DNA from 2 places in the Massilia oculi genome. Region 2 is predicted to be linked to the other one. Evidence: predicted binding sites of a transcription regulator. Region 2 holds the regulator's gene; the other holds the start of a gene.
What was found. Region 2 encodes LexA, which represses DNA repair genes until DNA is damaged. Its sites were predicted from a motif close to ACTGTATNNNNATACAGT; they were not measured.

Region 1: a site for LexA is predicted at 2,051-2,068, ahead of DIR46_RS16915 (DNA topoisomerase IV subunit B). Genes of this name have one in related genera too.

What each region holds. Positions count from the first base shown of each region.
Region 1 covers NZ_CP029343.1:3,708,089-3,713,495, forward strand. The annotation lists gene DIR46_RS16915 (DNA topoisomerase IV subunit B) at 1-1,984, opposite strand, end outside; gene DIR46_RS16920 (response regulator) at 2,157-3,002, shown strand; gene DIR46_RS16925 (gamma-glutamyl-gamma-aminobutyrate hydrolase family protein) at 3,069-4,067, shown strand; gene DIR46_RS16930 (hypothetical protein) at 4,229-4,567, shown strand; gene DIR46_RS16935 (M61 family metallopeptidase) at 4,564-5,407, opposite strand, start outside.
Region 2 covers NZ_CP029343.1:4,541,855-4,547,261, forward strand. The annotation lists gene purF (amidophosphoribosyltransferase) at 1-288, shown strand, start outside; gene DIR46_RS20465 (cystathionine gamma-synthase family protein) at 292-1,533, shown strand; gene DIR46_RS20470 (tetratricopeptide repeat protein) at 1,654-2,370, shown strand; gene lexA (transcriptional repressor LexA) at 2,524-3,165, opposite strand; gene rpsF (30S ribosomal protein S6) at 3,449-3,841, shown strand; gene priB (primosomal replication protein N) at 3,892-4,188, shown strand; gene rpsR (30S ribosomal protein S18) at 4,219-4,509, shown strand; gene rplI (50S ribosomal protein L9) at 4,541-4,993, shown strand; gene DIR46_RS20500 (replicative DNA helicase) at 5,103-5,407, shown strand, end outside.

The DNA.
Region 1 (5,407 bases), 830 kb from region 2:
CGGTCTCGTTCCCGTGTTCCTCGATCCAGGCCCGGCGTGCCGCGGCTTCCCCTTTGCCCATCAGCATATTGAAGCGCGATGCCGACTCGGCCACGTCGTACTGGCCGAAGGAGACCGGCAGCAGGCGGCGCGTGTCCGGGTTCATGGTGGTTTCCCACAGCTGCTCGGCGTTCATCTCGCCCAGGCCCTTGAAGCGCGAGATGCTCCACACGCCTTCCTTCAGGCCTTCTTTCTTCAGCTTGTCCTCGATCGCCAGCAGCTCGCCGTCGTCCAGCGCGTACAGCTTCTGGATCGGCTTCTTGCCGCGCGCCGGCACATCCACGCGATACAAAGGCGGACGCGCGATGCAGATGTTCCCGTTGCGGAACAGGGCAGGGAAGTGCTTGAAGAACAGCGTCAGCAGCAGCACCTGGATGTGCGAACCGTCGACGTCCGCATCGGACAGGATGCAGATCTTCCCGTAGCGCAGGCTGGTCAGGTCGGGCGAGTCGTTCGGTCCGTGCGGATCGACGCCGATCGCCACCGAGATATCGTGGATCTCGTTGTTGGCGAACAGGCGATCGCGGTCGGTCTCCCAGGAGTTGAGCACCTTGCCGCGCAGCGGCAGGATGGCCTGGAATTCCTTGTCGCGGCCCATCTTGGCCGAGCCGCCGGCCGAGTCACCCTCGACCAGGAACAGCTCGTTGCGCGTGATGTCGGTCGATTCGCAATCGGTCAGCTTGCCCGGCAACACCGCCACGCCGGACGATTTCTTCTTCTCGACTTTTTGCAGCGAACGCAGGCGCGACTGCGCCTGCTTGATGACCAGTTCGGCCAGCTTCTTGCCGTATTCGACGTGCTGGTTCAGCCACAGTTCGAGCGGCGGTTTCGTGAACGTCGACACCAGCTTGAGCGCGTCGCGCGAGTTCAGGCGTTCCTTGGTCTGGCCCTGGAATTGCGGGTCCAGCACCTTGGCCGACAGCACGAACGAGACGCGCGCGAACACGTCCTCGGGCAGCAGCTTGACGCCCTTCGGCAGCAGGCCGTGCAGCTCGACGAAGTTCTTCACCGCGCCGAACAGGCCGTCGCGCAGGCCGGCTTCGTGGGTGCCGCCGCTGACGGTCGGGATCAGGTTGACGTAGGACTCGCGCACCACGCCGCCTTCCTCGGTCCAGGCCACGACCCAGTCGGCGCCTTCGCCTTCGGCGAAGCTGTCGTCGCCGCTTGCTGCGAATTGCGCGCCTTCGAACAGCGGGATCAGGGTCTCGCCGTTCGAGCTCTGGGCCAGCGCTTCGTTCAGGTAGCCGCGCAGGCCCTCGTCGTAGCGCCAGGTCTGGACGTCGCCGGTCTTGCCGTTGGTGAGCGTGACGGTCACGCCCGGCAGCAGCACCGCCTTCGAGCGCAGCAGGCGCTGCAGGTCGCCCAGCGGGATGTTTGGGGAATCGAAATACTTACCGTCCGGCCAGGCGGTGACGCGGGTGCCGTTCTTCTTGCCGCCGCGTTCTGCAGGGCTGGACGTGAGCGGCTCGATCACGTCACCGTCGGCGAATACCAGGCGGTGCTGGCCATTGCCCTGGTCGTCCTTGCGCCACACCTCGATCTCGAGGCGCTTCGACAGCGCATTGGTGACCGAGACGCCGACCCCGTGCAGGCCGCCCGAGAAGGCGTAGGCGCCGCCCGAACCCTTGTCGAACTTGCCGCCGGCGTGCAGGCGGGTGAACACGATCTCGACCGTGGACACGCCTTCTTCCGGGTGGATGCCGACCGGGATGCCGCGGCCGTCGTCCTCGACCGTGATCGAACCGTCCGGGTTCAGGGTCACGCCGATGTTCTTGCAGTGACCGCCCAGCGCTTCGTCGGAGGCGTTGTCGATCACTTCCTGGATGATGTGGAGCGGATTCTCCGTCCGGGTATACATGCCCGGGCGCTGTTTCACAGGTTCGAGTCCCTTGAGGACGCGGATGGATGATTCGCTGTAGTCTGGAGCGGGTTTCTTGGAGGCCATCTTGAAGATTGTTTGTCGAATGCTCCGGCATTCTAACTTGTCGGGAGGAAAAGGTTAGGCTTTTTTACTGTTTAAATATACAGTAGTTTGCGCTATGACGTGCTTTTCGCTTCGCACGTTTGTGCTAGATTAAGCTGGATAACTACGGCAATGCCAGGGAGGGGCGTTACCGATGCACTTATCCAGCCATCCGTTTACCGTTCGCCTGATCGGGTTCCCACCTGGCGAAAGCGCGCGGCTCGAAGCCTTGCTGGCGCGCGCGCGGGGCGTGGGGCCGTCGTATTCTTGCCTGCACGACGACAGTTTGCAAGAGCCGGATCTGTATATTGCCAACGGCGACAGCCCGACCACGCTGACCCGGATCGGCTGCCTGCCGCCCGGATCGCTGCAGCCGGCGCTCGTTATCTGCAACCCTGGCGAACCCGGCAACCCCGGCGCCGGGAACTGGCGCACGCTGGCGCGGCCGGTCGACCCCCTGCAACTGCATGAAGCCCTGGCCGATCTGCTCGATACCCGGGTCCAGGTGCTGGTGCAGCAGAACACCCGCGCCACCCGGCGCGTGCTGGCCGAGCGCCGCCGCCGTCCGCGCCTGGCGCCGGACGGCGAGACGCCGGCATTCTACACGCGCCTGCGCCGTGGTCCCGTCAATGGGGCCGTCCTGATCGTCGACCAGGAATGCAAGCTGCGTAACGAGGTGGCGCGCGTGCTCGGCCCGCGCCGGGTGCCGGTCGAATGGACCGACAGCCTGTGCGCAGCGGTGCGCCTGTGCGACGAAACGAAGGTAGCGCTGGTGCTGATCAACACGGCGGCGGTCGGCATCGAACCGTATGAGGTGTGCAGCTCGATCAAGTCGCAGGACGGGGCCCAGCGCACGCCGGTGGTGTTCCTGGTCGAGCAATCCTTTCACTACGATAGCGTGCGTGCGCGCCGCGCCGGGGCGCGCGGCCTGCTCACGACGCCGGTCGCCGGCCGCCACTGGATGCTGACCTTCCAGAAGCTGCTCGACCTTCCGGTGTAGGCGGAACGCGACGTTTTGTAACAACTTTATATTGTGCGCAGCGGTGGCGAAGTTATATTAATAGCCATGGCTGAAGACGATCAAATCAAGCGCGACGATGATCCCGCGGCGGACGTGGACGAGCGCCGCGAGACCCGCGTGCGCGTGCCCGAACGCCGCGCCAGCGGCGGCCAGTCGCGCGGTCCCGCCCGCTACCTGCGCGATGGCGACAATGCCGTCGCCCTGGCCGGCCGGGTCATCACCTCGCGTTTTCGCTCGCTGCGCGAGCGCTTCAACCGCGACTTCATGCAGCGCACGCTGCACATCGGCGTTTCGGCCCGCATCTTTCACCCTGCCGCCGGCGCCAAGGGGCTGCTCAGCAAGAACCTGCAGTATCTCGAGGAATCGATCGCCCAGTGGGTGATGTCGCGCGACGTGCTGGTGTTCATGATTCCCACCGTGAATACCAACGGCCTGCTACACCCCAGCAACATCACCCTGCGCCACTATGCGCGCCACCTCGACGGCCTGGTGCTGCAGGGCGGGGCCGACGTGGCGCCGCAAACCTATTCCGAAACCCCGACCAAGCCCGAATGGAGCGGCGACCGCGCGCGCGACGTCTACGAGCTCGAACTGCTGCACGAATTCGTCGACGCCGGCAAACCGGTGCTCGGCGTGTGCCGCGGCTGCCAGCTGATCAACGTCGCCTTCGGCGGTACCCTGCACCAGGACGTGGCCACCGAGATGCCGGATGCCCTGGCCCATGTGCACGATGTCTACGATGCGCACCGTCACGCCATCGTCTTTCCCAAGGGCTCGTCGCTGGGCCGCATGTTCCCCAAGGTCGAGCGGGCGATGGTCAATTCGATCCACCACCAGGCGGTCAAGGATCTGGGACGCGACATCCGCATCGAGGCCATGTCCGAGCCTGACGGCATCGTCGAGGCGATCCGCTACCAGCGCGCCAACTTCGTCATGGGCCTGCAGTGGCACCCCGAATTCCACCGCGCCGGCGGCGTCGACCTGCTCGATTGCACGCCGGTGCTCGACGAATTCCTGCGCGCTGCGCGTGAAACCCGGCTTTAAATCTTGCTTGTAATCAAGCCGTGATTCGCTTGCCGAAAACGCTTGCTTTCGCCGTGTGAGGCGTGAATAATGAAATGAGAATCATTCGCATTGTGTTGCGAATCTCGTTTCATCACACGTTTGACTGTTGCGCACCGCAACCGCTTTTGGGAGACGCTTGCATGACTATTTCCACCGCAGACACGACGCCGCCGGCGCCGCGCAGCCAGGACGCGTTGCTGGTCGCTTCGCTATTGCACCTGATGTCCAACTACACGACACGCGTCGACGGTGAGCAGCCATGCGTCAAGCTGGCTTCGGTGATCGAGCGCCACCTGTGCGCGCTGTCGCGCCTGCCGAATATCGATCCCGTCCTGCGCGCCACTTGCGAACAGCTGGCCGACCAGTGGGCGGTCGTGGTCGACGCCAAGCTGCCGCCGCCGGCGCCGACGCGCCAGCCCTTGCTGGCGCGCTTCATGAAAGGCGGCTGGGCCGGCAAGACGGCGCCGCTCGCGGGCTAACGCGGCTGCAGCAGCCCCTTCAGGCGGTCGGCCCGGCCCGGAATGCGTTCCAAGGCCGGATAGCGCAAGCCGCCATCGTAGGCGATCGTGAGCGCGCGCTTCTGCCGATCCAGTTGCACGGTGAGCGCGATGCCGGCCGGATCGCGGCGCGACACCGCCGCGGCCAGGCGCTCCATGCTGAACGGCTCGCCTTCCACCTCCACTACCACCGCGCCCGGCGCCAGCCCGGCCTTGAAGGCGGGGCTGTTCCAGCCGACCGAGCGCACCACGCCCTTGCCGTTCACGCCGATCCCGAGGCCGTAGCTGAAGTCGGGGACCCCTTCGCCCTGCAGGGCGCGCTCGACGTAGCGGCTCGGCGTCGGTGTGTAGACCAGCCGGTAGCCGGCGCGTTCCAGGCCGTCGAGCAGGCCGGCGTCGCTGTTGCCATGCACGCGCCCCTCGAGATAGCCGCGCCAGTCGAAGGGCGCGAGTTTCGACAAGGTGGCGCAGACGTCATCGAAGGTGTAGTCCTTGCCGGCCTTGCTCTTCACGGCGAAGAACCTGGCGGCGAAGTCGTCCATCCCATGCTTGCCCTGGCTGCGTTCGCGCAGGATGCCGTCGATGTCCAGCCATAGCAGCACACCTTCGGCATAATAATCCTTGCGGCGCTGCCAGTCGGTCCAGCTGACGCCGGCGCCGCCCGGCATCGTGATCGAATCGAGGGCGCTGTCGCCGAGCGCCTTCCAGGCGCGGCCCGGGCGGTTCGCCATCGCGGCCGCATCCAGGGCCAGGGCGTCGAGCGTGTCCTGGAAACCGCGCAGGCCCGAGCGTGCGCCGATCACCCGCCCCCAGAATTCGGAC
Region 2 (5,407 bases):
GACGAGCTGATCGCCCACGGCCGCACCGTCGACGAGGTGTGCCGCGAGATCACGGCCGACCGCGTGGTGTACCAGGACGTCGACGCGCTCAAGCGCGCGATCTCGGACGTCAATCCCGAGCTGAAGAACTTCGAGGCCTCGTGCTTCGACGGCGTCTACATCACCGGCGACGTGACGCCCGAGTACCTGGACCGCCAGGAATCGGCGCGCCACAATCCGAAGGCGAAGGACGTCGAGGACAAGGTGCGCACCCAGCTCAACCTGAACCCGCCGGTGGCCGCCGAGTAAACCATGTCGGACAAGCAAAGCTACGGCTTCACCACCACCATCCTGCACAACGATCGCCGCAAGACGATCGAGCACGGTTCGCTGCACAAGCCGGTGCATACCTCGGTCGCCTACGGCTATGCCGACGCACGCCAGCTGGCGTCGGTATTCCAGGGGAGGGAGCCGGGCTTTCGCTACGGCCGCCAGGGCAACCCGACGGTGTCGGCCCTGGAAGACAAGATCAGCAAGATGGAAGACGGCGTCGCCACCCTGTGCTTCGGCACCGGCATGGCGGCGATCGGCGCGCTGTTCCAGGCGCTCCTGAAAGCCGGCGACCACATCGTGTCGTCGAGCTTCCTGTTCGGCAATACCAACAGCCTGTGGCAGACGGTGGCGGGGCAGGGCGTCGACGTCGACTTCGTCGACGCTACCGACGTGGCCCAGGTGGAAGCGGCCTTGCGACCGAACACCCGCCTGGTGTTCGTGGAGACCATCGCCAATCCGCGCACGCAAGTGGCGGACCTGGCCCGCATCGGCGAACTGTGCCGCGCGCGCGGCATCCTGTACGTGGTCGACAACACGATGACCACGCCCTGGCTGTTCCGGCCGAAGCATGTGGGCGCCGGGCTGGTGGTCAATTCGCTGACCAAGTCGATCGGCGGCCACGGCATCGCCTTGGGCGGCGCGCTGACCGACACCGGCCTGTTCGACTGGGCCGCATATCCGAACATCGCCCAGAACTTCAGAAAGCAAGCGCCAGGTGCGCAAGGCATGGCCCAGCTGCGCGCCAAGGCGCTGCGCGACTTCGGCGCCGCGCTGGGGCCGGAAGCGGCGCACCACATCGCGGTCGGCGCCGAGACGCTGGCCCTGCGCATGGAGCGCACCTGCGCCAATGCGCTGGCGCTGGCGACGATGCTGGAGGCCGACGAGCGCGTCGCCGCCGTGCATTATCCGGGCCTGGCCTCGCACCCGCAGCATGCGATCGTCGAGGCGCTGTTCCGCGCCGGCGGCTCGCTGCTGAGCTTCGAGCTGAAGGACGACATCGATCCGTTCGACTATCTCAACCGTCTCAAGCTGGCGATCCCGGCCTCGAACCTGGGCGACAACCGCACCCTGGTGATTCCGGTGGCGCACACGATCTTCTTCGAGATGGGCCCCGAGCGGCGCGCCAGCATGGGGATCGCCGAAGGCTTGATCCGGGTGTCGGTGGGCATCGAGGACACCGATGACCTGGTCGGCGACTTCCGCCAGGCGCTGGATGCGTAAAGCGATGTAAAAGCTGTCATCACAGGGCCGGCGAATGCCGGCCCTGTCGTTTTTGCGGTTGAGCCCAGCCGTAAAACACGGCTATCATGGACTTTTACCAGCCAGCCTTACGGTATGCCCATGAAACGATTCCTGTCCTGCCTGTCCCTTTCGGTCTCTGTCGCGTTCAGTAGCGCCGCATTCGCCGGCGAACTCGAGGATGCCAACGCCCTGTTCGAGAAAAAAGACTATGCGGGCGCGCTCAAGCTTTACACCAAGCTGGCCAATGCCGGCAATCCACAGGCCCAGCAGCAATTGGGCCAGATGTACTGGTATGGCGAGGCCGGCGCGATCGATGAGGCGAAGGCGAAGGAATGGTTTGAAAAGTCGGCCGCCAAGGGCAACAAGGTCGCCGCCGACTCGCTCGTGATCATGCAGCAGCGCATCGATCGCCGCGCCGAGATCGACTACTGGATCAAGGGCTACGATGGCGCCGACCTGCAGTCGGGCGAGTACCGCTGCCCGTCGCCGCGTATTCCGGCGGTGTCGAAGATCAATGAAGAGATCGAGCGCGTGAACAAGGCCGTGACCGGCTGGCAGGATTGCTACAACAAGATGGTGACCAACCTCAACGAACAGTCGCCGCTGACCAGGCGCATCCCGCCCGACATCGCCAAGCTGATGAACAAGCAGGAAACCGAGGCCTCGACCGCCTATCTGGAGCGGGTGCGCCAGAACATCGCCGAGGGAGCGAAAGTCAATTCGAAGATGGTATTGGCCGATTTCGCCGCATGGCGCAGCGCGACCGAAGCGTTTGTCGACCAGCATAATGCGGTGGTCAACAAGGCCAAGCAGTAAGGCGACATCTGCTGGAAGATACGTCGTTCCCGCGCAGGCGGGAACCTGAGTTGCTCGCGTTAACGCTGCGTCAGATCGTCTTGGCAGCGCTGAGGACTTGGGTCCCCGCCTTCGCGGGGATGACATGGTAGTGGTGCTAAGTTCTACAGAGGATCAATTCCAGCTGCGCATCAGCCCGACCGCCAGGCCCTCGAGCGCGAACTCTTCGTCGGGCGTGACTTCGATGACCTTGAAGTCGGGGTTCTCGGGCAGCAGTTCGACCAGGTCGCCCGTCTTGCGGTAGCGCTTGACGGTGACTTCCTCGCCCAGGCGGGCGACGACGATCTGGCCGTTCTTGGCGCTGTCGATCTTCTTGACCGCCAAAAAGTCGCCATCCATGATGCCGGCGTCGCGCATCGACCAGCCTTTTACCTTGAGCAAAAAGTCGGGCCGCGCCGCGAACATCGCGGTGTCGACGTTATAGGTGGCTTCGACGTGTTCCTGGGCCAGGATCGGATTGCCGGCGGCGACGCGGCCGACCAGCGGCAGCGACATCATCGACGGTGGCATCATCGGCAACTGCGGCGGAATCTGCTCGACGCTGGCGCCGACCAGGCGGATGCCGCGCGAGGTGCCCGGCGAAATCTCGATCGCGCCCTTGCGCGCCAGGGCTTGCAGGTGTTCTTCGGCCGCATTGGCCGAGCGGAAGCCCAGTTCGGCCGCGATTTCGGCCCGGGTCGGAGGGAAACCCGTGTTCTCGATCGCTTCCTTGATCAGGTTGAGGATCTGTTCTTGCCTTGCAGTGAGCTTGAGCATAAATGTCTTGCGAAACGGGTTGGTAGAGATAGACTGTATTTTTGTACAGTATTCTGCTATACGCAAGGGCTATACACGAAAAAGCGCGAAAAAAGCGCGCGTATCGCAAAAAATACGCTTTTCGCAAGCGTAAATGTCGAGTGAGCCAGGCGCCTGGGTGAGCCTCTTGACAGCCAAGTTCCCTTTTTACCCATTTCACGCTATACTAGCTGGCTGTTCCCTTCCCACACTCGTCTTGACGCCGAGGTGGGCATTTATGTAAAACGTCCTCAAGGAGTAATGCATGCGTCATTATGAAATCGTTTTTATCGTCCATCCGGACCAGAGCGAGCAAGTCCCGGCGATGATCGAGCGTTACAAGACCACGGTGACCAGCCGCGGCGGTAACATCCATCGCGTGGAAGACTGGGGCCGCCGCCAGATGGCTTACCAGATCCAGAAGCTGCCAAAAGCGCACTACATCTGCCTGAACATCGAATGCGACAACGAGACCCTGGTCGAGCTGGAAACCGCATTCAAGTTCAATGATGCCGTTCTGCGTCATCTGACCGTCAAGATGAAGAAAGCAGAAACCGCACCGTCGCCGATGATGAAATCGGTGCAGCGCGAAGATGCAGCCAAGAGCCACCGTGCAGAAGCAGCCGCTCCTGCAGCTGCCCCGGCCGCCGCTGCCTAAGATTTTTTCCAGGAATTCGTAGACACCGTAGCAGAAGAACCGGGTAGAAGTTGGGCGAAAATCAGCTCCAGCTCGTGGCGACCATCGCCGAGCGTGACGTACTGCGCTACACCCCGGCCGGCGTGCCGATCGTTTCAGCCGTCCTGATGCACAGTTCGCATCAGCGGGAGGCGGGGATCGATCGCCTGGTCGAGTTCGAAGTCCCCGCGTTCGCCGCGGGCGAGATTTCGGGCAGGTTCGGCAGTGCCGAGCTCGGCGCCAGCTACCGCTTCAACGGATTCCTTGCACGAAAAAATCGCAACAGCAAAGCCCTGGTGTTTCACATCATTGATTTCAGTGCCGCCTAGTTCGGCAATTTAGATATACAGGAGCCTCAAATGGCATTCGGTAAAAAGTTCGACAAAAACAAAGCTAAAGAAAAACTCAAGCGCAAACAGCAGAACCCGCTGTTCAAGCGCAAGAAGTTCTGCCGCTTCACCGCCGCTGGCGTTGAGCAGGTTGACTACAAAGACGTCGACACCCTGAAGGACTTCGTCCAGGAAAACGGCAAGATCATGCCAGCACGTCTGACCGGCACCAAGGCGCACTACCAGCGTCAGGTCGACACCGCCATCAAGCGCGCCCGCTACCTGGCGCTGCTGCCGTACACCGACCTGCACCACGGTTAATCGGTTACGTCAGCTATCCTGGAGATAAAACATGCAAATCATTCTGTTGGAAAAAGTCATCAACGTCGGCAACCTGGGCGACGTCGTCAAAGTCAAGGACGGTTACGCACGTAACTTCCTGATCCCACAAAAGATGGCCCGCCGCGCTACCGCCGGCGCCGTCGCCGAGTTCGAAGCCAAGCGCGCCGAACTGGAAAAAGCAGCCGCCGAGAAACTGGCAGCCGCCCAAGCCCAAGGCGACAAGCTGAGCGGCCTGACCGTCACCATCGGCCAGAAGGCCGGCGTCGACGGCCGTCTGTTCGGTTCGGTCACCAACGCCGACATCGCTGAAGCGCTGACCAAGCAAGGCTTCCCGGTCGAAAAAGCTGCCGTTCGCCTGCCGACCGGCCCGCTGAAGACCACCGGCGAATTCCCGGTTGCAGTCGCCCTGCACACCGACGTCGTGTCGGAAATCACCATCGCTGTCGTGGGCGAAGCTGCCTGAGCGAATGCTGAACTGAAGTAAAAGCAGTGCACAAAAAAGCCGGGTTCTCCCGGCTTTTTTGCTTTTGAAACTCACCAATTATGACAGCCGTGTGACAGGAGAAGGTATAATGCCGCCCATGAACGCAGCACCCTCAGACCCGCAGATCGAAGCCCTGCGCATCCCCCCGCATTCCATCGAAGCAGAGCAGTCCGTCATCGGCGGCCTGCTGCGCGATAACGCCGCCTGGGACCGCATCGCCGACTTCATGCACGCGGAAGACTTCTACCGTTACGATCACCGCATCATCTTCGAACAGATGGTCCGCCTGATCAATGCCGGCAAGCCGGCCGACGTGATCACGGTCTATGAAGCCTGCAACCAGCTCGGCAAGGCCGAGGAAGTGGGTGGCCTGCAATACCTGAACGCCATGGC